2 regions of the Paenibacillus sp. R-74696 genome follow, and region 1 is predicted to be linked to the other one. Evidence: riboswitches for the same ligand, from Rfam matches in the RefSeq annotation. Region 1 holds a riboswitch; the other holds the start of a gene.

Region 1 (15,730 bases):
TCGGCTGTTCCTTCTCTAAATTTATTTTAGATTTACCACCTTCAAAGCCATTTTGCTGAAATGGTGCTCCATTAACGGAACCAGCTTGTTTTTGCTCCTGCTCAGGAGAAAAAGGATCGGTTGGGCCCGGATGCAGCGGCGGTGCCGGAGGTACATCGCCGTCCCCATAACCATCATAAGATTTCCAGTCATCGGAAGGAGGCACATCCTGCTTCCGTCTTTTCCTGCTCGGCTTGCGAAGCATATTAATGCCGACCAAAATAATAATAATCGGCCAAATATACGGAATAATATCGCCTATGGCCCAATCCGACCAGCCCATGTTACGGGCAAGAAACACGACGCCAATAATAATCATCACCCAGAAGCCGCCGCCATGCTTATGGGAATCTTTCGAAAATACCCCTTTTAGCCCAATGACGATTAAAATAAGCGGCCAGAAGTTGGAGATCATTTCTCCAATACTGAGCTGGGTGGAAATGATACCCGTTTGATTAAGAAAAAAGACAACACCTATCGCAATAACGATACCAGCTGTTATAAATCGATTGAAAAAGCTGCCATTCATAAGGTAATCAACTCCTGCCTTCAATTGGTTCATTACTTGATACGTCTAAGTATAACGGACTCTCCAAACACAAGAAAGGGACGGCCGATTGAAATCCAGCTCGGTCTCTAGACCGAGACAAAGGAATATTACACCAGCCAAACCTGACATGCGTCACGAAACATTACATAAAAGCGTTGACATTGTTAACTCTGACTCATTATAATGATCAACGAATTAGAAAAGTAACATCATTTTATATCCGATAATAAGGGGTTGGCCTACGCAATGGAGTTGTCAGAACTGTCGAGAGGTCTCGATACAATCTGGGTTGTCTTGACAGCGGCTATGATTTTGCTGATGGAGGGCGGCTTCGCTCTACTGGAGGCAGGTTTCGTCCGTCAAAAGAATGCCGTCAGCATCATTATGAAGGTATTCGTTGATATTGCTTTTGGAGCGCTCGTTTTTTATTTTTTCGGCTTCGCTATTATGTACGGCAAAGACGTAAGCGGCCTGTTTGGCTCCAGCGGCTTCCTGCTGAGCGGCGATCTTTCTCATATTGTACTTAATATTTCCAATGAAACGTATTGGCTGTTCCAATGCGCCTTCGTTATAGCGGTCATCTCTATCGTATCCGGAGCCGTGGCTGAACGCATCCACTTCCGTGCCTACATTTTGCTGACGATCGCCATGACCGGACTCATTTACCCGCTCGCGGGCCACTGGGTATGGTCAACGGGCGGCTGGCTTGGCAAGCTCGGCATGATTGACTTTGCCGGTTCAGCTGTTATCCATGCCCTTGGCGGATTTGCCGCTCTTGCTGCTGCCATTTTCGTCGGGCCTCGTATTGGCAAGTTCAGCCCGGATGGCAAGGTGAATATTGTTTCGCCCTCCAATTTGCCGCTCGCATCCGTTGGCGCATTCATCCTTTGGTTCGGCTGGTTCGGCTTTAATGCCGGAAGTACATTAAGCGCGACGAACACCTCCATCGGGCATATCGCCGTAACGACGATGCTGTCCGCTGCAGCGGGTGGAGCCACCTGCATATTGTTTACGATGTTTCGTTATAAAAAAGCCGATCCCCCGATGGTTATTAACGGCTCGCTTGCCGGGCTTGTCGGCATTACCGCTGGCTGCGCATTCGTCTCTGACGGCGCTGCCATCTTCATCGGCTCGATTTGCGGCATTATGATGGTGCTCGCGACGGAATACATGGAAAGCAAAAAAATCGATGATCCTGTCGGCGCCTTCGCGGTACACGGCATTAGCGGCAGCATTGGTACGCTGGCACTCGGGTTATTCGCTAAGCCAGAGCTCGCAAGCGAAGTTGGACAAGGCTATTACGGCTTATTTTATGGGGGCGGCTTGAAGCTGCTAGGTGTACAAGCACTTGGCCTCGTCACCGTATCTGTATGGGGTTTCGTATTCACTTGGGGCGTATTATGGCTTATCCGCAAAATCATGCCGGTTCGCGTCTCCAAAGACGAGGAGCTAATCGGTCTGGACGTTGGTATTCACGGCGTTCCCGCTTACAGCTACGATACGGATTTTCTTGATGTAGACCGCCATAAAAGCAGCAATTGACAGCGGTATAAGTTTACAAAAAACCTCCACAACCCCAGCGATGCCAAGCATCCGGGAAAGTGGAGGTTTTGTTTTATTGAAAAGGATTGAAAATTCTCTTCTATGTCCTATAGCAAATTATAGTAAATCATTCGCCAGCTCAAAGGGAACCGTGACCATATCAGTTGGAGCCGAGCTGCTTTGAATGATGCGTACTTTTTCAATTTCAAGTCTTAGCGCACGAACCTTCTCCATCGGCTTGCGCACGAAATGGATATGCTCTACCGCCAAATGATGATCCGGCTTCTTTCCCGACAACATGCGTCTGAAAGCAGACATCGATTGATAAGCCCTCTCTTCCTTGAGACGGCGATTCTCGTAACGCTCGACCATTTGCTCGATCTCGATAATTTCCTGTTCCTTCTTGGCGATATAAGCGTCAATGAATGGAAGCACCTCAGCAGCTCTGCGATGCTCTGAAGCCGAATAGTTTGTGAATGTTATAGGATCAGTCATGAGAGTTCACCTGTCTTATCATGTGATTATTCGTTACACCGTAATCATACAATAAAACAGGTTCGTTTGAAAACTGTTTTTTATCTCCTCATTTCAATACCCATTCGCCAGGTTAGAGAAAAGGAGCCATAGCGGCTCCTTTTCTCGCTTATTTATTGGGGCAGCGAGTTATTTCTGCTTTTTTTGAGTCGATTTAGCGGCTGTATTGCTCGTTTCATTGTTTTGCACAAATTCTTGTGCAAACTCGGTATTCAGCTTTTGGTTCGATTGAGCTGCTTTATTGTTTTTGTTCTTGGCCATGTTGGTTTTTCACCTCCCCGTCCATGTTAGTATGGCGGGTTATGGCTCTAATATGCATGCTTTTGTTACGATTCAAGGTAAGCCTCGGGCAAGCCTTTTCCAGCTTCAGCAGCCTTGTTTACCTTATTGAGCCAAGCCTGAGACAGCTTGCCGGTGCCTTTGCGAATGACCTCTACCTCCACTGTACGCTTGCCCCATTGCTTGAACACATCAGCCGTCGTCTCGAAATATAAATCGATTCGGCTGCCCTTAATAGCTGATCCCGTATCGGCGACAACGCCATACCCGTATCCGGGAATATAGAGCAGGGAGCCAATCGGGAACAGCCTCGGATCAGCCGCAATCGTGGAAACCATATCCCTGCGAACCTTCACGCCCGAATAAGTAATTCCATAGCTCGGATGGCCGGGCCGCTTTCCTGTCGATTCAACTCCGGCGGTGTAGCCCGTTGCGACGACCTTCACTTTATCGTATGCCGATTTTTGCGGCGCTAACTGCTGCTTGACGGTTTGAAGCGGGAGCGCCTCTGGAGCGACTATTGCCGGCATATGCTGCGTCAATGCCGCCTGATCGGGCTTCTTGTCTGGAAATGTCGTTATACAAATCGAAAGCAGTACGAGCGCCGCAATTGCGAGCAGCATTTTTTTATATTGAAAAAAGCTTGTAACCATTTGGGCACTTCCTCCTCTGAAGAAGATTACCCAAGTGGCACAAGCTTTATGCAGACGAGCTGCTGCTAGCTGCTCTTATATTGCCTTTGTTTTGATTTCTTGCTCCAGCAATTCAGCTGTTTCGGCAATCGATTTTGCACCGATATCGCCTTCGCCGCGCTTGCGAATCGAGACCGAGCCAGCTTGCATTTCGTTCTCGCCGACAACGAGCATATACGGCACTTTCTCAATTTGCGCCTCGCGAATTTTGTAGCCAAGCTTCTCATTGCGAAGATCGCTTTCTACGCGAATGCCCGCTTCCTGCAGCTTCTCAGCCACTTCACGCGCATATTCCTCATAAACGGTGGAAACCGGAATAACCTTCGCTTGAATCGGCGACAGCCACAGCGGCAGCGCGCCAGCAAAATTCTCAAGCAGGAATGCCGTCATGCGCTCCATTGTGCTGATGATGCCGCGGTGAATAACGACTGGACGGTGCTTCTTGCCGTCTTCTCCGATGTATTCCAGCTCGAAACGCTCTGGAAGAAGGAAGTCCAGCTGTGCTGTGGACAGCGTTTCTTCTTTGCCCAGCGCGGTTTTGATCTGAACGTCCAGCTTCGGACCGTAGAAAGCCGCTTCGCCTTCTGCCTCGAAAAATGGCAGATCCAGCTCCTCGACAACTTCGCGAAGCATACGCTGCGACATTTCCCACATTTCATCATTTTGGAAATATTTCTCGGTATCCTGTGGATCACGGTACGATAGACGGAACCGATATTCCTTAATGCCGAAATCCTCGTATACCTTGCGAATGAGGTTGACAACACGGGCAAACTCTTCCTTGATTTGGTCCGGACGACAGAAAATATGCGCGTCATTCAGCGTCATCGCGCGAACGCGGTGCAAGCCAGTCAGGGCACCGGACATTTCATAACGGTGCATCGTTCCCATCTCTGCAATACGCACCGGCAAGTCGCGGTAGCTTCTCATATCGCTTTTGAAAACCATCATATGATGCGGGCAGTTCATTGGACGAAGAACAAGCTCTTCGTTATCCAGCACCATTTTCGGGAACATATCCTCGCTGTAGTGCTCCCAGTGGCCGGATGTCTTGTAAAGCTCAACGTTAGCCAGTACAGGCGTATATACATGCTCATAGCCAAGACGCTCTTCCATATCCACGATGTAGCGCTCCAATGTACGGCGAACTTTCGCGCCATTCGGCAGCCAGAGCGGCAAGCCTTGGCCAACCTCGCGCGAGAACGTGAACATTTTCAGCTCGCGTCCAAGCTTGCGGTGATCGCGTTTTTTCGCTTCCTCAAGGAAGTGCAAATGCTCATCCAGTTGTGCTTTCTTAGGGAACGCTGTTCCGTAAATACGCTGCAGCATTTTGTTTTTGGAATCTCCGCGCCAGTAAGCGCCTGCTACGCTGAGCAGCTTGAAGGCTTTAATCCGTCCAGTAGACGGAAGGTGAGGCCCACGGCATAGGTCGAAAAATTCGCCCTGATCATAAATCGTAATTTCCGATTCCACAGGAAGATCGCGGATGAGCTCCAGCTTAAGCGTGTCGCCAATATCGGTAAATACGGCAATCGCTTCATCACGGCTGACGACGCGGCGGCGGATATCGAGATTTTGCTGAACAATTTTATCCATTTCCTTCTCGATTTTCACCAAATCTTCCGGAGTAATCGACTGCTCCATATCGATATCATAGTAGAAGCCATCCTCAATAACGGGCCCAATACCGAGCTTAAGATCAACATCGGCATATATGCGCTTGATCGCCTGTGCCATCAAATGCGCTGTGCTGTGACGGTATACTTCCAGTCCATCGGCCGAATCCAAGGTTACGATTTCAACCTTTGCATCTTCGCTAATAGGTGTGTAAACATCAACGGTTTTCCCGTCAATTTTACCGGCAATTGCATTTTTGCGCAGTCCGCTGCTGATTGAGCCAGCCACCTCTTCAATTGTTGTTCCTGCAACATATTCCCTTATTGCGCCATCCGGCAAAGTTACTTTAATCGCCATCGTTATCATCCTTTCTTTCGCTAAGCTTCCAAGCTGCTGCGTTCTGAACGCAAAAAAAGCACGCATCCCGCGAAGGGACGAGTGCTTGTAAGCTCGTGGTTCCACCCTAATTCGATTGCTCGCCTAACGCTTATCAGCGTATTTCATCCCGGCTGCAGCCAATCCTTAATTCATCTGGTAACGGAGATTTCCGGTACAGCTTAATGGCGCTTCACTAGTTGAAGCACGTTCGGCTATACAGCTACAAAGGGGTATATTTACATTGATCTGGAAGGAAATTTCAGCCTTGTTTCCTCTCTCTGAACCAGTTGAATGTGTAAATACATGTCTTTATCAATGCCTTTTCATCTTATATCAGCATAATTATAGTCCTGAATAGCAAGCAGGTCAAGCGTTAGGGCGTAGTTTGCCTTAAGCACCTTTAGTTGGAGAGGCTTACGACAAGCCTTTTCCTTTATAGATGCTGCGGCGGCGTACGCGAACGATCCGGTATACGCTGATCGTAAGCAAAATGAGGAAGAGCGGCATCAGTGCTACCTCGCTACCCTGCCGTGTGGGCACCTCAGCAAAAGCAGCTCCAAGCATCAGTACAGCAAACACGCCAAACACCATGAATCTTCTTCCTTTACGTCCATTCATTGCTCTCACTCCCTCTTCCTCATGCATAGTCATTAAACGTATCCGCTGCATTAACCTTGTGTTTTTTCCACACCATTTCATATATGACCGGCATAACGATCAATGTGAGCAGCGTCGAGCTGAATAAGCCGCCAATAACCGCTATCGCAAGGCCTCCCGAAATGAGGCTCGTCGAGGAGCCGGATAAGGCAAGGGGAACAAGCGCAAGCATCGTCGCAAAAGCCGTCATTAAAATCGGTCTAAGCCTTGTTCTTGCCGCCTCTACGATCGCTTCTGTAATCGGTATGCCCGCTTTGCGATTTTTCTCCACCCGATCAAACAGTACGACCGCATTGGTGACGACGATGCCGACCAGCATCAGCATGCCAATCATGCCGCTCATAGACAATGACTGCCCTGTCAGAAGCAAGGCGCTCAGCGAGCCAACCGGAATAAACACCAGCGAGGCTATAATAATAAGCGGCGTCCGCAAGCCTCCGAACGTCATGCTCATAATAATAAATACGAGGCCAATCGCTGCCGCCATGGCGATACCGAGGCTTGAGAAGCCGTCATTGATCATTTGCAGCCCGCCGCCGACCTTAAGCTCCACACCGGAAGGCAGCGTCAGACTATCAATATCCGCCTGCACCAGCTTTGTAACGGCCGATACGGCACTGGCGTCCTTCACCGTTCCACTAACGAGAGCGTACATTTTCCCATCATCATGGCTGACCTTGATCCAAGCATTCTGCTCCGTTATTTCCGCGATGTCCTTCAGCTTCTTCATGCCCGATGCAGTAGGAATCTGTATATTTTCCAGCTCTTGCTTTGTAGCAATTTGCTGTTCATACGACAAAGTTATGGCTTGCTCCTTGTTATCGATTTTGTAGGTGCCAGCATCGACTGGTCGCAGCTGCTCGCCGGTCAATTGCATAATCAGAAAAGGGCTAATATTAGCATCCATTCCGCTTTGATTAAGGGAAACGACCCATTTTGGTGTTACCTCATCCATATTGTTCGTAATATCCTTTAAATCGCTGCTTTCCTTCATTAGCTTTTCTATTTGAAGGGCCGTTTGCGCCAGCTTGTCCGCACTGTCCGAATAAATGCTGACATCAATATTGTTGCCCGAAGGCGGCCCCTGCTGTTCGCCCGCTTTAATATTGAGCGTTGTGCCTGCCTGCTTCGCAGTGACTACAGCCAGCAGCTCAGTCTGCAGCTTCGAAGTCAACTGCGCCATATCGCTTCCTTCGGTGAATTGAACCGTGATCGTCGCTTTATTATTGCCGCCGCTAGCGAGCAGCGGGTTAGCGCCTGCACCCCCAACGGAAACCTCGTAGCTCTCTACGTTTTCCAGCCTACTTAAATAGGCCTCCACCTCGCCGCTGACATCGTCCGTCTGCTTCAGACTGCTTTGCGCTGGCAGGGCAACATCAATAGCTAAGCTCGGTGCCGCACTAGTCGGCAGAAAAGCAACGCCGATTAAAGGAATTAGCCCCAGCGAGCCTGCTAAAAGCACGACAGCTGAACCTAATACGAGCGCTTTGCGCTTTAGCGCGCTGCGGATCACTTTTTCAAAACCATTCGAAAGTCTGCTTTCCTTCGTATGCGGCTTCACGCTTCTGAAAAAGCGACTGCCCAGCACAGGTATCAGCATCACCGATACTAACAGCGAAATCGATATGGAGAGGACGACAGCAATCGAAAACGGACGGAAAAACTGTCCAATGATCCCGCTGACAAAAGCGAGCGGTGCAAAGACGACAATCGTCGCCGCCGTAGATGAGGCCACAGCCCCGATCACTTCGCGGGTCGCTTGGTAGGCCAGCTCCTTGCCGCTCATTTTCTCGCCTTTTTCCTGCCGCCATCTATATATATTTTCAATAACGACGATGCTGTCATCGACGATCCGTCCGACGGACACGGCGATGCCGCCCAGCGTCATAATGTTAAGCGTATAGCCCATTTGATCCATAATCGCAATCGTTGCAAAAATAGAAATCGGCAGCGACAAAATCGAAATAATCGTCGCTCTTACATTGCGCAAAAACAAGAAAATAATGAGTACGCAAAACAATGTGCCATACAGGCCTTCACGAACGAGGCCGGATACGGATTCCTTAATATCCTGCCCTTGGTCAACGATGACATGATAGTTCAGCTCGCCTTTTTCTTGATAAGTGCTGAGCAGCTCTTTCACACTGTCAGACACATCTGCCGTGTTGGCATCCTGCGTCTTCTGAATCGAAATTACAAAACTCGGCTCGCCATTAAAGCGGGTAATTTCATTTTGCTCAGCCACCGTCTTAATGTCGGCAATATCACCCAGCGTGATAGCAGCTGAGGTGACCGCACCGGCTGAAACTCCAGAACCAATTGATGCTGCGCCTGACCCGGCAACGTTTCCTAATGCAGAACCTGCGGCACTGCCAGGAGCAGCTTGATTAGCCGCATTGCCCTGCATACCGCCAGCACCCGCTCCACTAGCGCTGCCTGTCGCTGAGCCTGCGGCGCCGCCGCCAGCCGTTGCCGCCAGCTTCAGCTCTTCAAGCTGCTTCAAGGTATCGAGGCTGCCGGTCAACCGGATTGGTATTACCGTCTCTTCCTGCGACACCGAGCCCAGTGGCAGGGCGTAGTCTAGCGCCTGAAGCGCCGTGCGGATGGAGCTGAGCGTAATGCCATGCTGCGCCGCTTTATTTTTATCTACAACAATGCTTAGCTCATTCGTCGTACCGCCCTTTAGCGTAACGCTTCCTACTCCAGCTAGCTTTTTCAGCTCAGGCACGATGCTGTTTTGCAGCTCATCAGCTAGCTTTGCCGAATCTCCTTCGGCAGCGAATACAGCCGCTTGATAAATAGGCTGGCTATTTGCCGACAAGCGCTGCACCGTTACACTGGCATTATCGGCAAGCTTCAGCTTGCTGAGCTCAGCTTTAACTTCGCTGTATTTTTTATCCATGTCAGTACCAAATGGGAACTGGATAAAAATACTGGCTGCATTTTCAGCAGAGGTGCTCGTTAACGACTCATAGCCCTGCACACGCTTCAAATGGTCTTCAATCGGCTTTGCAACCTCCGACTCGATCTCCTCCGTAGAGGCGCCAGGCTGAATCGCCTGTACGAACACGGCCGGGAAATCCAAATCCGGAAACGTCTGCTGCTTAATTTGCGTGGAGGCATACAAGCCATACCCCAGCACCAAAACGCATAATAAAATGACAGCAACACTATTTTTCAAGCTAAATTTAGTCAACCGATTCAATGTATATCTCTCCTCTCGTTGTATAACCTCCTTTATCATAACCAGTAATTTTGTACTAATTATGTATTAGACCCCTGTCAGACCTTATTGTATTTATTTGGAGGGACGAGCGGCAGTATGACTGTCATCATCGTACCTTTTCCCACTGCACTCTCTACCCTGATTTCCCCTGCATGGAGCTCGACAATTCGTTTGACGATCGAGAGGCCAATGCCATTTCCGCCAACCACACGCTCGCGGGACTGATCTATTTTATAAAAAGATTTAAAAATATGCTGAAGCTCCTCCTCTGCAATACCTACTCCGCTATCGGCAACCGAAGCAGTCACGCTATGTTGGCTTGCCACCAGGTTAATCGAAACAACACCATCAACTCCTGTGAATTTAATCGCATTGCTCAGCAGATTCGTCCAGAGCTGGCTCAGCTTATCTTCATCTGCCGAAATCACTATAGGCTCCAGATTCAGTTCTAGCTTAATGTTTTTGGCAGACCAAAGCGGCTCACTGGCAATCATGACATCCTTAAGCTGCTCATCCAAACGATATTGGCTCATATTCGGCTGGATTTGGTCATGCTCAAGCGCGGAAAGCTTGAGCAAATCCTGCGTTAGCCGGGAAAGCCGATCGCTTTCCTCCTCAATAATGGTGAGCAGGCGAAGACGGCTTTCCTCATCCAACTTTTTCTGCTTAAGCGCCATAGTGAAGCCTTTAATTGAAGTAAGCGGCGATTGAATTTCATGGGAGACGTCCGAGACAAATTGCCTTCTCACCCGCTCCAACGAATCGAGCTCCTGGGCCATCTGATTAAAGCTTGCTGTCAGCTCTCCGATCTCATCCTTGCGTTTCGTAGCCAGCCTGATGCTGAAATCGCCTTTTGCCATATTGCGCGTAGCCAAGGTTAAATGCTTCAAAGGCCGTACCATATAACGGGAGGTGATGATCACGAGAAGCGTTCCAATGAACATAACGAGAATAAGCTGCATACGGAAATAGCCGAAAGCGAGGTCGGCAACGTTATTCGTTTCGGGCTTTATAAACAAGGCGTAAGCATGTCCTTCCATTTGAAAAGGGAGCCCCACGACGAGCCGATCATATTCTTTGTCCATTCCACCACGGTATATGCCGCCGTTCAGCACGCTGCGCAGATTTTTTTCATCCACGTGCAGCTCATGTTTGGCAACTTTGTCGGTTTCGTGAAGCGGTCTGCCTTGCTCGTCATAAACGATAATGGTGAAAATAGGCAGAGCGGTTATCCCCTCCATTAAAGCATCCAAATTGTTGGGGTACGAATGCTTGTAGGATTCAATTATCGTTTTGCCGCTGATGATTAAATTGTCCTGTACGTAGGCGCGAAGCTTGTGGCTAAACAGAAAATGGGTCATGAAAAAGCTTAAAATGACGCTCGCTATAACCGATGCAACAAACATAAGAATGAAGCGGACATACAGCGATTTAATCACGATATACCTCCAGCCGGTAGCCTAGCCCCCAGATCGTCACGATTTTGAAATCCTGCTCATACGCGGCAAAACGCTCTCTCAGTCGCTTAACATGCGTATCCACAGCCCGCTCGTCGCCCTCGTAATCGTAGCCCCATATTTGCTCAATTAATGAATCACGCTTGAATAGCTTGCCCGGATAGCTCGCCAGCAAAAATAGCAGTTCAAATTCCTTGAGCGGAATCGACTCGTTTGAGCCTGAGTCCTTGTAACGAATTTGATAGCTCGTTTTATCAAGGGTTACTTGTCCTAAACGAACAATTTGTGAGATTGAAATGCGATACCGCTTCAGCAGCGCCTTCACCCGCATCACCAGCTCCATCGGGTCAAAAGGCTTTACCATATAATCGTCGGTGCCCAGCCGAAAGCCTTTAATTCGCTCTGGTGCCTCCCCTTTGGCGGTAATCATCATAATCGGCTTATCCCCCGCTTCACGCACCCTTCTGCACAGCTCCCAGCCGTCCATCTGCGGCATCATAATGTCGAGAATAATAAGATCAACCGGTTGATTGCTATAGTAGTTCCAAGCGTCTACACCATTGCTTTGCTCTATAATGTCCATTCCTTCATCTTCCAAAAACAAACGGAGCAGCTGCCGGATATGCGGATCGTCATCCACTACGAGTACGGTCGTCATGCGTGTTCCTTCTTCCCAATTTAAAGTTACAGTCCTATGTCATAGTGTAATACACAATTTTGTATTATTTATGTATTTCTTTCATTTGAAAAAAACTCGCCGAATATCGGCGAGCCTGCAGCTAGTTTATTTGGCTAGTTCATCATGCTGATTCATATTACTTACTTATTTTAAGGCTGAGTAACACCATCATTCCATTCCCCCATTGCGTGGGAGCACAACACACAATCACTGCACACCGATACCCGGTTGTCAAAAATCGTTTCAATCGTCCGAATGACCTGCATATCGACATGCTGCGTATGAACGACAATTTGCTTAGGAGACGCGGCAATCAGCGAGCTGATAACCATATCCTCGATGTTCATTTCCGTTTCCAGCATTTCGGCCACCAGGCGGTCGGAATGCGGCTTCGGCTCGAACAATTGAAATTTGTCATTATACAGCATAAAATCATGGTTGCCTTTATGAACCAAATGGACCATGGCGACCTTCGATTGCTGCAGCCCAACAAAATATTTGAGCAGCGAAATAAACTCCTGATATTGCTTATCGAGCACATATTCATCCAGAGCGTATTCCACAATGTCGCCTAGCTCGTGACGATACCCATGAAGCCTGAAGGTAGCGATGCCGCCAAGGTCAAGTCGTGTATTTTCATTCAAATACAGTTCGATTTCTTCGGCTACCTTGAGCTTGCGTCGCTTTCTATCCGCATCCAGAAACTTGGCGTTCAAGCCATCCAGATCGGTATCCTGCATCAGCTGGCTGCAATATTTTTCGATAACGGAGACGTCAGTGGAATGGCCGCCCTGATATTTTTTCTTAATGATGCTAATGAGCATTTCCGATTCCAAATTGGTTACAACATATTCAGCGAGCGCTTTGGCAGCGCGGTGGTACAGTATTTCTCCATGCTTATTCAGTTGAAAATAAGGCGTTGCCGACTGGCACATAATGGTGCCCTCGGACTCCAAATCGAACTGCACCAACTGACTCTGGGGTGCTGCTTCAATATGTAAATCCTCATTCGTATATTGTGCCATTAAGGCCGCTAAGCCAGCTGCCGTTGATTGAAGCTTGGAAGGCAGCGTAACGGTAAACAGTTCCATAAACAAGCCAACCCCTTTCATTCCCCTCATACAGTATATGGCGCATGCAGCAGCGATATACGATGAAGACATTGGGAATGAAGGGGTTGTGAATAAGCCTCAGTTTAAGCAGCAGCTTGTGGTTGCTGAGCTGCCTGTTCATTGCTGCTTCGACTCATGAGCCATAGCGTCAGCCAGATAAGCAGGAAGCCGCTAAGCTGCCCTAATGTAAGCGACTGACCAAATACGAGCCAGTTAATCAATACGCCAACGGCAGGGAAGGAAAGCTCAGCAAGCGTCGCGTATACAGCTTTAGTTGAGGAAAGCCCTTTGTAATACAGCAGCATGCTGATTAAGCCTGGGAAAAACGCTTGAAACAATAAATTGACGGCAATGAGCGACAGCTGACTGCCTTGTGCGTTCAGGCTCCATGCGTCGCCGCTTGCGAGCAAAATGACGCTGAGCAGCGGCAGAGCAAGCAGAAACCTAAGGGACGTCACTATGGAAAAGGACAATTTCTTTTGCAGCAAATATTTGCCCATAACGGTCGAGCCGCCCCATAATGCCGCCGCGATTATCGAGAAGAGGCAGCTGAGCAAAGCAAGATCATGCAGGCCCACAGTCGGAGATCCAAAGCCAAAGGTCAACAAATACGTGCCTGCCAGCGCCGCCAGCAAAAAGACGAAAAATTTCTGTGGCAGCTTTTCCTTCAGCAAAACTCTGGCGAGCAATATGGCAAATAACGGCTGGAGCTTCTGAAGCAGCAGCACCGCATTGGCGCTCCCATGAGAAAAGGCAGCGGTGAATAATACGGTAGCTACTGCCGAGCCGCCCCAAGAAATAAATAGCAGCGCGCCAATGACACCAATCGACAGCTTGCCGACTAATGTGCGGCGGAATTTAAACAATACAGGCACTGCGTAAAAAGCGAGCAAAATATGCTCAATAAATACAATTTGCGCCGAGGTGAAGCTTTTGAGCAATAAAATACGGAACAGCGGGTCAAGCCCCCAAAGTGTCGCCCCAAGCGCCACATACCATATACCGTTTATGCCCGCAATTCGTGATGTTCGCCAGCCCGCTTTCTCGCCAGCCAGCTCTAATGTGTTCTGCAATTCAAAAACCTCCTGAGAAAGTTTTGAATTGAACCTTCTTTTATTATGAAAAAGAAACAATGCCCCTGTCAGCAATCTGACAAGGGCATCATCAACAAACTTGTTAAATGATTGTCATTTAACAAGCTGGTTCTGATCTTCTCCCGTCCGGACTATACCGTCGGCTCTGGATTCTCACCAGATCAGTCCCGGCTGCAAGCAGCCAGGAGTCGCGGGCTCTGGATGCTCCGAACGCATCCTTACCGCCGGTAGGGAATTGCACCCTGCCCTGAAGATTCATATTCGATTAAATCGTATTGTAACACAGAAGATTACAGTTTGAATAGTCTATTTGTGTGGAAAATTGGCATTTGGAATAATATTTTATTTTTCCGATCTATTTTCTTGGATTTTATCTATTCCTCAGCCAAATTTCTAACCAATCTTCTAGCTAACCTTCAGCCTTATCTCTTCCTTTTGCTTTAACTTTTCAAGCAGCAAATCATGCTGAATGCTGTCTTCTTTAATGATGTTTCTACCTGCGAGAATGAAATAGGTGATCCCGGCTACCATGCATGCAATCACTATCAATTGATGAATCATTTACAAACCATCCCCTCACGGAAAATGTTAACCTTACTTGGCTATTTAACTCGATTAAGACTGGGCGGCGCTTCTTTTCTTTGAACGAGCTCCCGTCAAACCAACGATGATCGAGGCTGCCACCAAAAATACGGTTACCCCCGCAATAATCGCGAAAAAGGACTGATCAAAAGCCGCACGACCTGCTTCTTTTAACGCCTCGGCAGCCTGTGCGGGCAATCCTTCTGCAGCCAGAAGCGCTTCATCCAGGCTGTCTTTCACATTACCCGGAACCTGGAGTCCGGCAGGAATTTTCATAGCCAAGGTGTATACGAGGCCTGACATACTTCCGATGATCGCAATGCCTGACGCTCCCCCCATCTCATAGGCCACTTCCTCAATGGATGCCGCCATCCCCGCATTCTCAGGGGGAGCATAGCTCATAATTGAATGCGATGCTGCTGTCATCCCTGCTCCTAAGCCTGCACCAAGGAGAGCGAGTCCAAGTATCTGCTCAGCAATGCCCGAATCGAATTGCATCAGATACACCCCCATTCCCAGAGCCGCAAGCAGAAGGGCTGCGCTTTTAATACGGATCACATCATAGCGATGCAGGATCGCTCCAGTCAGCGGACCCGCAATGAGCGCTGCTAACGGTATGCTTATCGTATACAGCCCCGCTAGGAGTGGACTTAGGCCTTCCACTAATTGAAGACGCTGAGTCACAATATACTGAACCCCCATCTGTGCAAATGTGCCTGCCAAAGCCGTGATAAATGCAGCCGAAAAACCATTTATTTTAAATAACGAAAGATCAATAAGTGGATTTTCGCTGCTATTTTGCCTACGAATAAAGATGATTAAAGCCACAATGCCAATAACAGCTCCTATAACAGCTAAAGTAAGCGACCCTTCACGCCTAGCAAACTCTTTAATGGAATAGATGATTGCCACCATCGCAATCATGATCTGAATCGAACTAATTAAATCCCACTTCTTTTCTTTATTGCCCGGATGATTTGGCACATAGATCAGTGTCAATACGAGCGCAACAATGGCGATCGGAAGATTAATTAAAAACACCGATCCCCACCAAAAATGCTCCAGAAGCAGACCGCCTACGATGGGACCGAGACCTGCTCCTCCAGAAGCAACAGAGCCCCAAATGCCAATCGCCAATCCTAACTCGCGTCCATTTGTAAAGGTGATTCTGATGATGGACAATGTGGCCGGCATCATCATAGATGCACCGACGGCAAGCAGAACCCGTCCCGCCACTAGCACATAAGGATTGGGAGAAAAAGCGGCAAGCAGTGACGCTGCCGTAAAGACGA
Region 2 (15,730 bases), on a different contig from region 1:
CCATATTCTGCGATGCTGCCAGTATGAACCCATCAACAAGCCGATCATTGATATAGCTGCACCGACCCAGACAAAATTCAGCGCCTTGTCCACACGAACATTAAGCGAGGTAGAAGCTTCTGAGAAGTTGACATTTTGCATCCCGTCAACCTTGATCTCAAACTTGCTTGCTAATGCGCCATTAATTTGATCTTGCCCAAACTTCTCCTTGTCCTTCTGCATCGGGAAATACATATAAGGCTGTCCCGCTTCAGGGAGTCCCGGACCGGTAATCAGAAAGACGAATGCTGGCGCATTTGGTTCACGCCCGAGCGTCGTTGGTTCGCCATTCTCGCCAACTGCAAAATCCATGTAATTGGCGATCAGCCGCATTTTGTAAGGGCCGAGCTCATAATCGAGCGCAGCATCCTTCATCGTCAGCTCGAAAGGCCCGTATTTCTCGCCCGTCTCTTTGTTAATCAGCATAGGCTGGACGCTTATGAGTTTAGGCGTCAGATCGAAGTCAAACTGATACAGCTTCAAACCTTTGTATTTCAGTGGGCTGTTGACGATAATATCATGCTTCGCTACTTCCTCAAGCACCGGCGTCTCGCCAGCCTCGCAGCCGCTTGTACATGTATAAAGCACAGCCGCCGTTTCATAAAGCTTTGCCCTTGCTTGTCCCTTCAGCTCCGGCGGAAGCTCGTCATCCGTATAAAAATCAACGGTAAACTTTTCATTTTTGACATAATAGTTGGTGCCTTCAATCGGTACGGTCGCGCCGTCAGCAATCGAAATATAGCTGTCCATTTGCCAGCCAGGCAGGCTGCGGGCGAGTATCGACAGCAGAAACAAAATAAGGCCGATATGATTAATATAAGGACCCCATCTGCTAAATCGGTTTTTCTCCGCAAGCAGTGCCGAGCCGTCCATATGAACGCGGTAGCGCTTCCGCTTTAGCTGAGCCGCAAACTGCTCCACCCATGCTTCGGCAGGCTCGTCCACTTTTGCGGAATATACCGTCTTCTGCCGATTGATGAACTGGAGATGCTTGCGAATTTGCTGCTTGCTCAGCGCCCTATAAAGCGGCAAAATCCGGTCCAGGCTGCAAATGACGAGTGATGTCCCGATCATTACAAGCAGCGTAATGAACCACCAGGACTCGTAAGTGTGCGACAAACCTAGCATATGATAGATTTTGCCTGGTGTCCCATATGTACTTTCATAATAAGCCGCAATATCAAAGTTATTGATAAATGTGTTTTCCTGCGGGTAAATCGTTCCGAGAGATGCGCTGACAAACGTCAGCACAATTAAATAAATGGCGATTTTCACAGAAGAAAAAAAGCTCCAAATCCGGTCGATTGGATTTTGGTTTTTTTTCTGCGAACGTCGGGCAATGCCGTCATAACGCATTTCCAGCGGCTCACTTTGCTGCTGGTCCTCCATAAGCGGCTTGCCGCAGCTTTCGCACAGCACGGTTCCAACCGCGTTCTGATGCCCGCATTCACACTTGGTGTTATGTATAGCTAACACGGATGAAACCTCCTAATACGTTAACAGCTTCTCTATTCGCTCATCAATATATTCCTCAGTCATTCCACCAACCGTAATATCCATTATTGTCCCATCCGGTTTAACGAAAAAAGTAGTCGGATACGATCTTAGTCCGTACTCCCGCTCCGTCTTCCGGTCCACATCCCGCAATATCGGATAGTTCAGCTCAAACTGATGGACAAAATTGTTAACGGTGAGTGTATCCTCACTCAAATTAATAGCCAGAATTTCGAGGCCATCATTTTGCCATTTGGCAAATTGACGCTCGAATTCCGGCATTTCCTTCACGCATGGCGGGCAAAATGTTCCCCAGAAATTAACGACAATCGCTTTGCCCTTGTAATCGGACAGCTGATGTACGTTGCCCTGTATATCTACAAGCTTAAACTCCGGAGGTGTGCCTCCCACCTTCGGAACGCCCCCGCTTTGGCCGGAAGCAAACAAAGTTGTTCCAATCGCATACCCTCCGATAATGAGCACGGCTGACAATATGACGATCTGCATGATTTTGCGTGACGATTTCATAGAGCTTTCATCACCTGCATTTCGATTAGTGTATCAACATAGATAGATCCATTATAACGAAAAGCTGGCGGCAATTGCCGCTGCCGCCGTCTACTTTTTATGAACTTTATGTGACTTGCGAGCAGCTTCGCGCAGCTCCTTCACTTCTACAGGCGTCAGATGGCGGAATTGCCCCCTTGCCAAATTATGCAAGCCCAGCTCGCCGAACTTCACCCTTCTCAAACGAACAACCGGATGATTAATCGCTTCGAACATCCTTCTAACCTGACGATTACGGCCTTCATAGATCGTAATACGGACAGTTGATGTATTTTCTTCCGTATTTACGTCCTGGTACTCAACCTCAGCAGGAGCGGTCATGCCGTCTTCAAGCTTAACGCCCTTCTTCAATTGATCCAGCAGCGTTCCGTGAGGCACGCCCTTTACTGTCGCATAATAGGTTTTTGGTACATGATGGCTCGGATGCGTCAGAAGATTGGCGAATTCGCCGTCATTTGTGAGCAGCAGCAGCCCTTCTGTATCGTAGTCCAGACGGCCTACCGGATAAACGCGCTCTCTGATGCCCGGCAAATAGTCGGAGACGATTTTGCGGCCTTGTGGATCGCTCGCGCTCGTAATAACGCCCTTCGGCTTATTCAGCATCACATACACTTTTTTCTCATTTCGGATTGGCTTGCCATTCACAAGAATGACATCTACAGCAGGGTCCGCTTTCACACCGAGCTCGGTCACTTTCTCGCCATTGACCTCAACCACTCCAGCCAAAATCATTTCCTCGCATTTTCTCCGGGATGCGATGCCCGCTTGCGCTAATATTTTCTGTAAACGTTCCAATACTTTCACCTCAAACTTTATCATAACGATATGAGGCGCAAAGCACAAGCGCTGTTAACCGAATATGTACATGCAAATGAAAATTGCTGCTAAAAAACCGACCAGATCGGAAAACAAGCCCACTTTAAGCGCATATTTGGTTTTTCGGATTCCGATAGCTCCAAAATAAACGGTTAGCACATAAAGCGTCGTATCCGTGCTTCCTTGAATAGTAGAAGCAATTCGCCCAATCATCGAATCCGGCCCATAGGTTTGAATCAGATCTGCGGTAAAAGCAAGCGACCCTGCCCCAGTTAACGGCCTAAGCACCGCAAGCGGCAATACCTCGCTTGGTATGCTGAGCCAATCGAACAGCGGGCGAACGACGCCAATCATAAAATCCATCGCGCCAGAAGCACGAAACATGCTGATTGCAACCATCATCCCGACGAGATGGGGAATAATTGCAATGGCTGTACCGAAGCCATCCTTGGCACCTTCAGTAAATGTCTCATAGACGGGAACTTTGCGAAAAGCCGCATAAAGTGGAATAAATACGATAATAGCAGGTATCAGCCATGCCGATGCTCTGGTAAAAGCGTCAAGCAACGCCGCCACCTCCCCCCGAAGCTGCCGCTGCTCCCGGCTTGGCTGCTGGGGCAAGAGGCTGGGACGGACCTTTGACAATAGGCGGCTTCTGCCTGCTCCGGTACCAGCGATCGGCCACAATCGCCGCAGCGGTAGCAATAAACGTAGCGGCGAGCGTCGTGCCGACGATTTCCGCCGGATTCGCCGAGCTGTAATTCATGCGAATCGCAATTAATGTTGTCGGAATCAGCGTAATGCTGGATGTATTTAACGCGAGCAGCGTACACATGGCTGGAGTTGCGACAGCCGGATCTGGGTTCAGCTTCTGCAGCTCCTGCATCGCCTTAATGCCCATCGGCGTTGCCGCGTTGCCTAATCCGAAGAGGTTGGCGCTCAGGTTGCTCATAATATAGCCGAGTGCCGGGTGGTTTTTGGGCACATCCGGAAATAGGAAGCGAACGATGGGGCCGAGCAGCTGTGCCATTTTTTTCAACAATCCTGCGTCCTCTGCTATACGCATCATGCCCAGCCAGAACACCATAATGCTGATCAGTCCGAAGCTGATCGTCACGCCAGCTTGCGCTCCTGTGAACGCAGCTCCGGCTACTGCATCAATTTTGCCATTAAAAGCGCCGACGACGACGCTAATGACAATTAAAAACAGCCAAATAAAGTTAACCATGCTTCCCGCCTCCCCAAGCAGTCAAGCGTAAACGGCGGCTACCTTTTCAATACGAAGCCGCCGTTTCAGATTCGATTAAAATAGGCAAGCTGCTGCTTTTTCATTTAAACAAAGCCCGAATAGCCTCGCCTGCAGACGCCAAATAACTTCTCTTCCCCAATCCATCATTGAAAAAAGCATCCGCCTCAGCCTTTCTGCGCTCTGGAAGCGTAAGTCTGCTGCTCCCCGTATCATAGATGGGCACAGCTCCTATTTTCGCCCCGTTCATATACCACTCGAGCGAACCTCTTTCGCCCAATGCATAACGCGTCGTTGCTGTATTTACAACGATAAGCCGTGAAGTCAGCTGGCCTTTTTCCTCCTCCGTTAGGGGGTAGCTGAAGGTTTGCCCTACAGCATAAGGATAGCCGGTGAGCGCCTGTCCTTTGCCCGCTATTTGGGCTAGCGGATAATGCTGAAAGCCCCAATCAAGCATATGGCGATGATCCGCCCAATCGTCTCCATCGCTTAGCGTGACAGCTGCCAGCTGCTGACCGCCTCGGGTGGCGGAGCTGACAAGGCAGCGCAGCGCCTGCTTCGTGTAGCCAGTCTTAACGCCATCTGCGCCATCATACATTTGGAGCATTTTATTTTTGTTGACCCATTTATATTGCCACTGCTCATGCGGGTTTGGGACCTGCTTGACGGGTGTGCTGACAATTTCGGCGAATACAGGATTGCGGAGCGCATAAGCGGTCAGCTTAGCAAGATCGTTAGCTGAGGAATAATGCCCTTTCTCATCAAGGCCATGCGGGTTTTTAAATTGGGAATTTGTCATTCCCAGAAAAGCCGCTTTTTCATTCATCAGCATAACAAAGCCTTCCTCTGAACCGCCGACATGTTCTGCAATCGCGGTTGCTGCATCATTTCCCGATCGCAGCATGAGGCCATACAGCATGTCCTGCAATTTCATTTCTTCATTAAGCTGCAAGTAAATCGAAGAGCCTTCCTTGCCTACCGCCCGCTTGCCCGTCTTGACGGTGCCTGACAGATTGCCATGCTCTATCGCTACAATTGCCGTCATAATTTTGGTTAGGCTGGCTATAAGCATCGGCTTGTCTCCGTCCTCACTATAGAGCAATCTGCCCGAGGTGACATCAATCAGCGCTGACGCTGATGCATGTGTGCTCAGCGGTTCTGGTTCAGCCGCGTAGCCTGGCGCTGGCAGGCTTGTCCCTAACAAACAGATCGCCAAACCTAACAAGAGCGATATACGAGCTATTTTCACATTGCTAATCATTGTTCGCGGCCCCTTTCCTATGTGTAAGTCTGATACTCATGAGAGGTCAATGCCTTCCCCACAGACTTTTAAACGCCTTGTACACTGTATGCTTGTCTCGGCAAAATTAGACTGTAATGTGTAGATGGCTTACCCTTTTCTCGGCGGACAAATGCCCGCTTTGCATAATTAAAACCCTATTTATATCGGCTCCGCTTATAAAATTTTGTGCTTTAAATGAAAAACTGCCCTTGCGGGCAGCTTTGTCCTTAAATAACGGTTGAGTCCGTTGTACTCATATAGCCTGAATTCATATTGGTGCCTGCTAATTGGCTCGTGCCACTGGACGAGCTGCGCATCATGGATTGCACTTTATCGAAAACATACGGTGTCGAATCAATAATTCGCTCCAGCAGATGCGTGTTATTATCGAGCGGCACGATTTTGACGCCTTGTGTGCCAACAACGAGAAAGGCAATAGGCGTGATTGATACACCGCCCCCGCTTCCTCCGCCGAATGGCGCAGCTATTGCCGCCTTGTGGCTGTCATCGGAGCTGCTCGACGAAGCTGAACTGTCACCGCTGAACCGCATATCACTGCCGCCTGCAACAAATCCAAATCCGACCTTGCTGATCGGCATAATAATACTGCCATCTGGCGTTTGCACCGGGTCGCCAACAATTGTGTTTACATCGACCATTTCTTTAATATTTTCCATTGCTGTCTGCATAAGGCCTTGTATTGGATGCTCTTGCACGACATCTCCTCCTAATTGTACAAATCAATTTAATGCAGGCTACGCTAATAATGTTTCCCGCAGCCCCACATTGTATGTATTAAGCGTAAACGGTTGATTCCGCCCTCTGGCGGCGCCGCGCGTTTCAGTCAGAGAAATAAAAGCACAGTACGATGAAAAATTATGCTTTGCTTCTAAAAATAAAAAAAGCAAAACCCCGCTCTTCTTTAAGGAGGCGGCTTTGCTTTTTTGCGAAATATTCAGTTTGTACTCATCCATTATTTAAACAAAATTTGGTGCCACATTGTGATGCCATGCGAGCCTTTTTTGAGTCTGAATAGCAAGCTAAGGCCTGATTTTACCGCATGGAACATGCTAAGCTTGGCCGTACATTGCCATTCTGTTTGAAAATAAGTCCCTTGGTACATCGGCTGCACCTGAAGCACCGGATCGGCTTTAAGCAAAACGAACTGTGATATGACGCCCAGCATCGTCGTTTTAATCGACCACACAGCCCCAGTCGTCATGGCCGTCCACATCGCGTCCCCAACGCCTACCGTTGTCGACCATTTCCATTCGGTCAATTGCACCTTTTTCAGCAGCTGCTTGACCCAGCCTCGCAAATTATCGGTTACTTCCAGCGCATGCTTCAGTTTTTCAATAAACCGCTGTACATTTTCGGCGTCAATTTTCCCCTGCTGCTCCTTGGAATGCTCCACGCCCGCCTGCTTGGTGCTAATTTGCTCATGCAGCCGGATTGTGGCTCCCTGCAATTTCAATTGCGGGATCTTCACCTTATAATGCAGCAGACCATACAGCCCTACAATTCGCACATCGATATGGTCAAGGTCGCCCTTCCTTCTAAGCTTTCCATATACGCGCACCGGCGAAGCAAGGGCAAGCAGCAATAAGAACAAAAAAAAGAGACCTGCCGCCGTCATCAAGCCGTAAAGGTTTCCGGGCATAGTGCTTCCTCCGTTTTCCTATTATGGGTTGAATATAGTATGACCCGGCGGTCAAATCTCATTCTCTGCAAGCCTGATTAATTCGGCGGAATCTCGTCAATCGTCATTTGCCGCTCGCCGATGCGTTCAAACAGCATTTGTGTCTGTTCTTCAAGGGCGTCTTCCACATCGATATGCTTCGGCTCTGGCAAAGCTTTAATGCTGGACAAGCCGAAATAATCGAGAAACGCTTTGGTCGTGCCATACAAAATAGGACGTCCAATTGCTTCCGCGCGGCCCACCTCTTCAATTAAATCTTTGGAGACGAGCGACTGAATTGCTCTATCGGTTTTGACACCGCGAATTTCCTCGATATCAATACGGGTAATCGGCTGGCGGTAAGCAACGATTGATAATGTCTCCAGCGCTGCTTGCGATAGCTGCGAACGTGTTGGCGTATAGGCCATCCGCTCAAAATAAGCGGCGTGATCTGGATGAGTCGTCAACCGATAAGCACCGGCAACCTCCGTTACCTGAACGCCTCGCTCCTCCCGAGCCAAATCCCGATGCAGCTCATACACCAAATCGGCAGCAAGCTCGGCATCAAACTGCATAATATCTGCAATTTGCCGCTTCGTCAGCCCTTCATCGCCTGCCATGAACAGCAGACCCTCAATAATCGACTTCAACTTCTGATAATCCACTGTCCTCCGCATCCCCTCTCCAATGAATCACAATATCATCAAACAGCTGATGCTGAAAACAACGAATATGCTTCATCTTCATCAACTCCAAAATCGCCAAAAACGTTACGACGATTTCATGCTTGTCCATATTTTCGCGAATCAGCTTTGAAAACTGCACCGTCTCATACTGCCGCAGCACCTCAACAATGTCGCGAATCCGATCCTTTACGGATATTTCGTCCCGCTGCACAGTCGCCACAAATTGGCGCCTCGCCGCCTTTTTGAGCGCACGCTGAAAAGCCGCTACCAGATCAGACACATGCAGGCCCTCAAGCGGGTTAATGTCCTGCTCCTGCAAAAAGGGGGTCATGTCCTCCGGCTCACGCGAAAAAACGAGGCTCCGCTGCGTTTCCTTCTCCCGCAGCTGCTCGGCAATTTGCTTGAATTTGCGATATTCAACGAGCTTCTGAATGAGCTCATCGCGAGGATCAAGGCCATCATCCGGCCAGTCCTCATATTCTTCCTCAAACACGGGCGGCTTCGGCAGCAGCTGCCTGCTCTTAATGGCCAGCAGTGTAGCCGCCATCACCAGAAACTCGCTGGTCACCTCAAGCTCCATCTCCGTCATTGCATTCAAATAGTCCATATACTGATCTGTAATCTCGTTGATTGATACCTCATGAATATCGATTTCTGCTTTATCAATCAAATGCAGCAGCAGATCCAGAGGCCCTTCGAAAGATTCCAGCTTGTAAAGCACTGACACTGCCATTTCCTCCCGACTAATCTTCCGATAAAATCGCTGCGCCACTCGTAAACGTAAACAGCTGATGCCAACCAACCGCAACCATCCGTTACGCCAAAAATAGAAAGGCCTCTTCTCAGAGGCCCTTCTCGTGAGCTGCAAGCCTTAAGCTTAATTATGCAGCAATTTTGTTAAATTAGCCATCTCTATTGCACTGGCTGCAGCTTCGTACCCTTTATTTCCAGCTTTTGTTCCTGCACGCTCAATCGCTTGCTCGATGGAATCAACCGTCAATACGCCAAAAATCGTCGGTACGCCCGTTTTCAAGCCAACAGCCGCCACTCCTTTTGCCGCCTCGTTGCACACGTAGTCAAAATGCGGTGTTGACCCCCGAATAACGGCGCCTAGCGTAATAACCGCATCGTATTTGCCGCTCTCTGCCATCTTTTGCGCGATAAGCGGAATTTCAAAAGCTCCCGGTACCCAAGCAACCTCAACCTCGTTATCCAATGCACCATGGCGTTTAAATGCATCAAGCGCTCCGCTAAGCAGCTTGCCGGCAATAAATTCATTAAACCTTCCAACAACGATTCCGTAACGCAAGCCTTCCGAAACTAAATGTCCCTCATATACATGTGGCATAATTAAATTCCTCCCAATTGGTTTTTATAATGCGTGTAATATTACTTTTGTTCCTGATTTTGATCCTGAAAATCAAACAGATGGCCGAGCTTCGCTTGCTTGGTCCGCAAATAACGGTCATTGTCCTTATTCGCTTCCATTTGAATCGGCACACGCTCGGTAACTTCAAGCCCGTAGCCTTCCAGCCCTTTAATTTTGCGCGGGTTGTTGGTGAGCAGGCGCATTTTGCGAATGCCGAGATCGCGCAAAATTTGTGCTCCAATGCCGTAGTCGCGCAAGTCCGGCGCAAATCCAAGCTGCAAATTGGCATCGACCGTATCGAGCCCCTGCTCCTGAAGCACATAAGCTTTGAGCTTGTTGATTAGGCCGATTCCGCGTCCTTCTTGGCGCATATAGAGCAGCACGCCATTGCCCGCTTCCTCAATCTGCGTCAGCGCTGCCGCAAGCTGCGGTCCGCAATCACAGCGATGCGAATGGAATACATCGCCCGTCAAGCATTCCGAGTGCACGCGCACAAGCAGCGGGCTTTCCGGATCAATCTCGCCTTTTACAAAAGCGACATGCTCCTTGCCGTCTATATCATTCGTAAAACCAATCGCTTTAAAATCTCCGAAATCCGTCGGCATATTAACCTCAACGACTCGCTCAACGAGCTTTTCCTTCGCATTGCGGTATACAATCAGCTCTTGGATTGTAATAAGCTTGAGATCATGCTCATGCTTAAACTCAACAAGATCCGGCAATCTTGCCATCGTGCCGTCTTCATTAATGACTTCGCAAATGACCGCTGCGGGCTCTGAGCCGCACATTAAGGCCAGATCAATACCCGCCTCTGTGTGGCCTGCCCGTCTGAGCACGCCGCCATCTTTCGCAATCAGCGGAAAAATGTGGCCCGGCTTGCGGAAATCCGCCGCCTTCGTATTCGGGTCAATGAGCGACTTGACCGTCTCGGAGCGCTCATGCGCAGAGATGCCGGTCGTTGTGGAAATATGGTCAACGGAAACGGTAAATGCCGTTCCATGAAAATCCGTATTGCGTGCTACCATCGGCGGCAGTTCAAGCTGCTCCGCCCGCTCTGCGGTAATCGGAACGCACACAAGCCCGCGGGCCTTCGTAATCATAAAATTGATCACTTCAGGCGTCGCCATTGAGGCCAGCGCAATGAGGTCGCCTTCATTTTCACGATCCTCATCATCTACAACGATAACGGGCTTGCCAAGCAGCAAATCCTCAAGCGCTTCCTCAATCGTATTAAACAATGATTTCTCCAAAGGCTGATCCTGCTGTCCCATAAAGCTTCCCTCCCTGATCGTTCACCACTTCAACTAAACATCTATTCGTTATTACATAAATCCATTTTCACTTAAAAAAGCAGTGCTCAGCTTCGCTCCGCTTGCCGTGCCAGCTTTGCTGCCGGAAGTCGCCCCAGCCTCGCGAGCTGGCTTGAAATGCAGCAAATGCTCCACATATTTGCCAATCATATCGCATTCGATATTAACGGAATCGCCTATGCGCTTATCGAGCAAAGCCGTTTCGCCAAGCGTATGCGGGATGACGGACACCGAGAAGCCCGAATCATTCGTGCCAACAACCGTTAGGCTGATGCCGTCAATGGCGATCGAACCTTTCGGAATGACATATTTCAGCGTTGCCGCATCGTTCAGCTTAATACTGAATATAACAGCATTGGCGTCGGTTGCCCTTTTTGCAATGACGCCTGTGCCGTCAATATGCCCCTGCACCATATGACCGCCAAAGCGCCCTCCAGCCAGCATCGCGCGCTCCAGATTGACCTGTTCACCGGGCTTTAGCTGGTGAAGATTGGAGCGCCGGTATGTCTCCGGCATTACATCAGCGTCAAAGGTGCTGCCTGTAAAGGAGATGACCGTCAGACAAACGCCGTTTACGGCTATGCTGTCGCCCAGCGCCACACCTTCGAGGACGCGGGAGGCGGCAATCGTTACTACCATAGCCTCGCCCTGCTTGACCACCCGCTTCAGCTTCCCGACTTCTTCAATCAGACCCGTAAACACGGCTAACCCTCCTCTCTAAACATGACGGTAGACCGGGTAGCCGCTTATGCAAATATCAGCTCCCGCTTGCTCCACCTGCGTGCGCTCCAGTTCAATAGCCTGCGCCATTTTTTCAAAGCCTTCAAAATCAAAGGTGCCGGGAGCTGCTGCTCCGCCAATGATTTTGGTAGCCATGTAAATCATGATTTTATCGATGAGTCCTGCTGTTAGCATTGCACCATTGAGCTTACCTCCGCCTTCCAGCAAAATCGACCCTATTTCCAGCTCGCCAAGCTTTCTCATCGCTTCCGGCAAATCAACCTGCTCTCCGGTGCCTGCCCGAATGAGCTCGACGCCAGCAGCCAGCAGCTCCTGCGCCTTGGCGTCACCCGCCTGCTCAGTCGCAATGACGATCGTTCTTGCTGTCCGATCCGTGACCACGCGCGCGGTGAGCGGCAGCTTCAGGCTGCTGTCGATGACAATACGCACCGGATGCAGCGCCGGTACGTCTGCTCTTGTCGTGAGCTGCGGATCGTCTGCAAGAACGGTGCCGATACCGACCATGATACCCATATGCTGATGGCGCAGCGTATGCACCTGCTCCCTTGCAGCACTGCCCGTTACCCATCTGCTGTCGCCGGTGCGGGAAGCAATTTTGCCATCGAGCGTGCTCGCTGTCTTAAGGGTGACAAACGGCAGCTTCGTCGTAATGTATTTATTAAATTTTTCATTCATTTGGTTGGAACGTTCCCCTAGAAGGCCCACCTCAACCTCAATGCCGCATTCCTTCAGCCGTTCAATGCCCCGCCCAGCTACCTGTGGGTTCGGATCGGTCGTTGCAACGACCACCCTTGCCACCTTGGCATCAATAAGCCGCTCGCAGCAAGGCGGCGTCTTGCCAAAATGGCTGCAAGGCTCCAGCGTTACATACGCAGTAGCACCTTCCGCTTCTTCGCCCGCCATTTGCAGCGCATGCACCTCAGCATGCCCGGTTCCCCGCTTGAGATGTGTACCAATGCCGATAATTCGGCCTTCCTTTACAACGACGCAGCCGACGATTGGATTAATATCCGTCTGTCCAGCCGCCTTCTCTGCCATATCCAGTGCTAAGCTCATATAATAACTGTCATTCAAAATATCCATGAACGCAAAAAACCTCCATTAGCAACATAGCCAACGGAGATGAGAGTATATCCTAGAGACCCGCTTTCAAGTACACAAATAATCGATTTTAACAGACCTAATTGCCCAGCAAAAAAAGTGCAAGCAAATAAGCATGAAATCACGCCTTGAAAGTGTCTCCTTCTCCCATCCAGACTGTACTGTCGGTCCCGGAATTGCACCAGGTCAGCCGTACACAATCCGTTCATGCGTTCACACGCTCTGAATTCATTGTATACGGGTCACGGACTGACAGGCAGCATATCTGTCGCTTCAACGTTCCAAGCGCTTAGACAGCCTCCTGATCACCGCCGGTTGGGATTTTCACCCGACCCCGAAGGAAAGCCACTGTATTATTTTTTTCTATACGTTTCGCCAAAACGATGGCGTCTAATAGAAAGAACGCCGTCAGGCGTTTTTCTTATAGTCACTTACTTTTAAAATGTAACTCTGATGAAATGTTACCACCGCAAAATTGAAAAAGCAAGAGTTTTCGATTCTGATTCTCAATTAGCAGTCATAATGTTTGAGCCTTTTATAAAAAAAGCCGCTCGTTCCCCCGACCAATCGGAAAAACAAGCGGCCTTCTAGCAACGATTAAACCGTTACAATTTCAACTTTTTCCATTTTTTCGCCTTGGCGGAACGTGTCAACATGCTCCATGCCTTTAGCTACTTTGCCAAATACAGTGTGTCCGCCATCCAGATGCGGCTGTGGAGCATAGCCGATGTAGAATTGGCTTCCGCCTGTGTTGCGTCCAGCATGCGCCATTGCAAGGGAACCGCGCTCATGCTTGTTTGGGTTGATTTCACAGTTGATTGTGTAGCCAGGTCCGCCAGTGCCGTTGCCAGTAGGGCAGCCGCCTTGAGCAACGAAGCCCGGGATTACGCGGTGGAAAGTCAAACCATTATAAAAACCATCGTTGGCAAGCTTCTCAAAGTTTGCAACTGTGTTAGGCGCATCTTGATCAAAGAGGTCAATTATAACCTCTGCTCCGTTTGCCATTGTAATTTTCGCTTGTTTTGCCATCTATTAAACATCTACCTTTCTATATCCGAATAAGACTACGTTACCAAATTTAACCCTTATTTCGCAAGGGCTGTTTTGCGAAGTCTTGCCGGAAGCAAGTCATTGCCGACAATATTGTCCAAAGATTCGCGCTGAACGACGAGATCAGACACGCCATCTTTGACAAATACGACAGCTGGACGGCGGAAACGGTTGTAGTTGCTCGCCATCGAATAATTATAAGCGCCTGTGCAAAATACTGCAAGCAGATCGCCGCTGTTTGCTTTCGGCAATTCCAAATCAATAATGAGCTTGTCGCCGCTTTCGCAAGCTTTGCCCGCTACGGTAACCGTCTCTTCGCTTGCCTCGTTCGCACGATTTGCAAGCACCGCTTCATAAACGGATTGATAAAGCGCCGGACGCGGGTTATCCATCATGCCGCCATCTACAGCGATATATTTGCGCACGCCTGGAATTTCCTTGCTAGTTCCAACTGTATAAAGCGTTGTGCCTGCATCGCCAACGATGCTGCGGCCCGGCTCAACCCAAATTTCAGGAAGCGGGAATTCCGCTGCCGTAAAGCTGGAAATGAGCGTATCCGTAATCGCTGCAACGTATTGAGCAACTGGAAGCGGGGAATCTCCGTCTACATAACGGATGCCGAAGCCGCCGCCAAGGTTGATAACCTGGAACGTCAAGCCAAGGTCTTGGCGAATTTCAATTGCAAACGCCGACATTTTCTCAACAGCCATCTTAAAGCCGTCTACTTCAAAAATTTGCGAGCCGATGTGGGAATGAACGCCAAGCACATCCAGATTGGACAGCTCCATCGCTTCCTTAATCGCCAGTTTAGCCGCGCCATTCGTCAAATCGAAGCCGAACTTGGAATCTTGTTGGCCCGTGGAAATATAGTCATGCGTATGCGCCTCAACACCCGGCGTAATCCGCAGCAAAATTTTAACCGTCAAGCCTTTGTCCTTCGCCAGCGCATTAAGCACTTTAAGCTCAGTAGAGTTATCTACTACGAAGCAGCCGATGCCTGCATCCAGCGCCATATTGATTTCATCCGGCGATTTATTGTTGCCGTGGAAGTGAATGCGCGCTGCTGGGAAGCCCGCTTTCAGCGCCGTGTGCAGCTCTCCGTCGGAAACGATGTCAAGCGACAGGTTTTCCTGCTCGGCAAGCGCACACATTGCCATTGTGCTGAATGCTTTGCTTGCATAGGCCACTTGAAATTGCAGGCCGGATTTTTGAAAAGCGGTCACATATTCATTCGCGCGCTTTCGCACTAACGCCTCATCGACAATATATAGCGGCGTACCATATTCTTTCGCCAGCTCCGTTACATCACAGCCGCCGATTTCCAAATGCCCCTGGGCATTAACTTTGCTCGTTCCGTGCAAGTACATTGTTATTATTCCTCCATACGTGAATAGATTCGATTTACACCAATAGCAACAGTATATCGCAATCTACCCGCAAGCGTAATGGATAATTTAACAAGTCATTTGCATTATTTACGGCTTTACTCCGTTTCGGGCATTTTATCGAGCTGCTGGGGCCGCAGCAGATTGGGCCGCTTGCGATTTTGCAGCACGGGCGTCCGGAAAATGATATTCATCATCGCCCGGAAATCAAACGGAATAAACGGCCACATGTAGGGACGATTGAACGAACGCTCCATGCACAAAAACAGCAGGATAACCGTCGTCCCAACAATGAAGCCCGGCACCTGAAAGGCTGCCACAAGCGTAATGAGCACAAGCCTGACAATGCGGTTCGCCAGCCCCAGCTCATAGCTCGGCGTCGCAAACATCCCAATAGCCGCAACCGACATATACAAAATGACCTCATTGACGAAAATGCCCGTCTGGACCGCAATATCGCCAATGAGAATAGCTGATACGAGCGACATTGCCGTCGCCAGCGAAGTTGGCGTATGCACCGAGGCGAGCCGCAGCAGATCGACACCAACCTCCGCCAGTAGAAATTGTACGAGCAGCGGTAGCTTGCCGGTTTTCGATGGCCCTAGAAACTCCAGCGCCTGCGGCTTCAGCTCCGGATGGATAACGAACAGCAGCCAGAGCGGCAGCAGAAAAAGCGAGGCGAATATGCCAATAAACCGTACCCAGCGCAGATAGGTGCCGATAAACGGCGTCTGGCGATTTTCCTCAACATGCTGGATAAGATCGAAATATGTCGTCGGCAAAATCATGACGCTGGGCGATGTGTCCACGAAGACGACAACCGCTCCTTCCAGCAAATGCGAGGCCACAACATCCGGACGCTCCGAATAACGGACGAGCGGGAATGGGCTCCAGCCCCGTTTAACGGTCGCCTCCTCCAGCTGCTTGTCGGCAAGCGGAATGCCGTCTACCTTGACCAGCGAAATT

What was found. Region 1 has a riboswitch for FMN ahead of ACSR9A_RS29915 (DMT family transporter). Riboswitches for the same ligand answer to the same signal wherever they lie in the genome.
Region 2: linked by a shared signal. The riboswitch ahead of ribD (bifunctional diaminohydroxyphosphoribosylaminopyrimidine deaminase/5-amino-6-(5-phosphoribosylamino)uracil reductase RibD) and the one ahead of ACSR9A_RS29915 (DMT family transporter) in region 1 are both predicted to bind FMN.

What each region holds. Positions count from the first base shown of each region.
Region 1 is NZ_JBPULM010000050.1:311,991-327,720, forward strand. Features, by position in the region: gene liaF (cell wall-active antibiotics response protein LiaF) at 1-568, opposite strand, end outside; gene ACSR9A_RS29865 (ammonium transporter) at 836-2,131, shown strand; gene ACSR9A_RS29870 (hypothetical protein) at 2,249-2,626, opposite strand; gene ACSR9A_RS29875 (hypothetical protein) at 2,795-2,926, opposite strand; gene ACSR9A_RS29880 (3D domain-containing protein) at 2,992-3,597, opposite strand; gene thrS (threonine--tRNA ligase) at 3,673-5,610, opposite strand; gene ACSR9A_RS29890 (hypothetical protein) at 6,046-6,249, opposite strand; gene ACSR9A_RS29895 (efflux RND transporter permease subunit) at 6,269-9,493, opposite strand; gene ACSR9A_RS29900 (sensor histidine kinase) at 9,571-10,953, opposite strand; gene ACSR9A_RS29905 (response regulator transcription factor) at 10,946-11,629, opposite strand; gene ACSR9A_RS29910 (putative sporulation protein YtxC) at 11,800-12,741, opposite strand; gene ACSR9A_RS29915 (DMT family transporter) at 12,846-13,835, opposite strand; FMN riboswitch at 13,967-14,115, opposite strand; gene ACSR9A_RS29920 (hypothetical protein) at 14,262-14,417, opposite strand; gene ACSR9A_RS29925 (MFS transporter) at 14,472-15,730, opposite strand, start outside.
Region 2 is NZ_JBPULM010000030.1:198,448-214,177, forward strand. Features, by position in the region: gene resB (cytochrome c biogenesis protein ResB) at 1-1,515, opposite strand, end outside; gene ACSR9A_RS12695 (redoxin domain-containing protein) at 1,528-2,061, opposite strand; gene ACSR9A_RS12700 (pseudouridine synthase) at 2,152-2,895, opposite strand; gene ACSR9A_RS12705 (spore maturation protein) at 2,950-3,483, opposite strand; gene ACSR9A_RS12710 (nucleoside recognition domain-containing protein) at 3,476-4,144, opposite strand; gene ACSR9A_RS12715 (D-alanyl-D-alanine carboxypeptidase family protein) at 4,245-5,423, opposite strand; gene ytfJ (GerW family sporulation protein) at 5,672-6,160, opposite strand; gene ACSR9A_RS12725 (DUF2953 domain-containing protein) at 6,418-7,104, opposite strand; gene scpB (SMC-Scp complex subunit ScpB) at 7,182-7,787, opposite strand; gene ACSR9A_RS12735 (segregation and condensation protein A) at 7,756-8,535, opposite strand; gene ribH (6,7-dimethyl-8-ribityllumazine synthase) at 8,686-9,156, opposite strand; gene ACSR9A_RS12745 (bifunctional 3,4-dihydroxy-2-butanone-4-phosphate synthase/GTP cyclohydrolase II) at 9,198-10,448, opposite strand; gene ribE (riboflavin synthase) at 10,500-11,189, opposite strand; gene ribD (bifunctional diaminohydroxyphosphoribosylaminopyrimidine deaminase/5-amino-6-(5-phosphoribosylamino)uracil reductase RibD) at 11,205-12,311, opposite strand; FMN riboswitch at 12,465-12,675, opposite strand; gene ACSR9A_RS12760 (peptidylprolyl isomerase) at 12,927-13,358, opposite strand; gene lysA (diaminopimelate decarboxylase) at 13,415-14,746, opposite strand; gene ACSR9A_RS12770 (spore germination protein) at 14,863-15,730, opposite strand, start outside.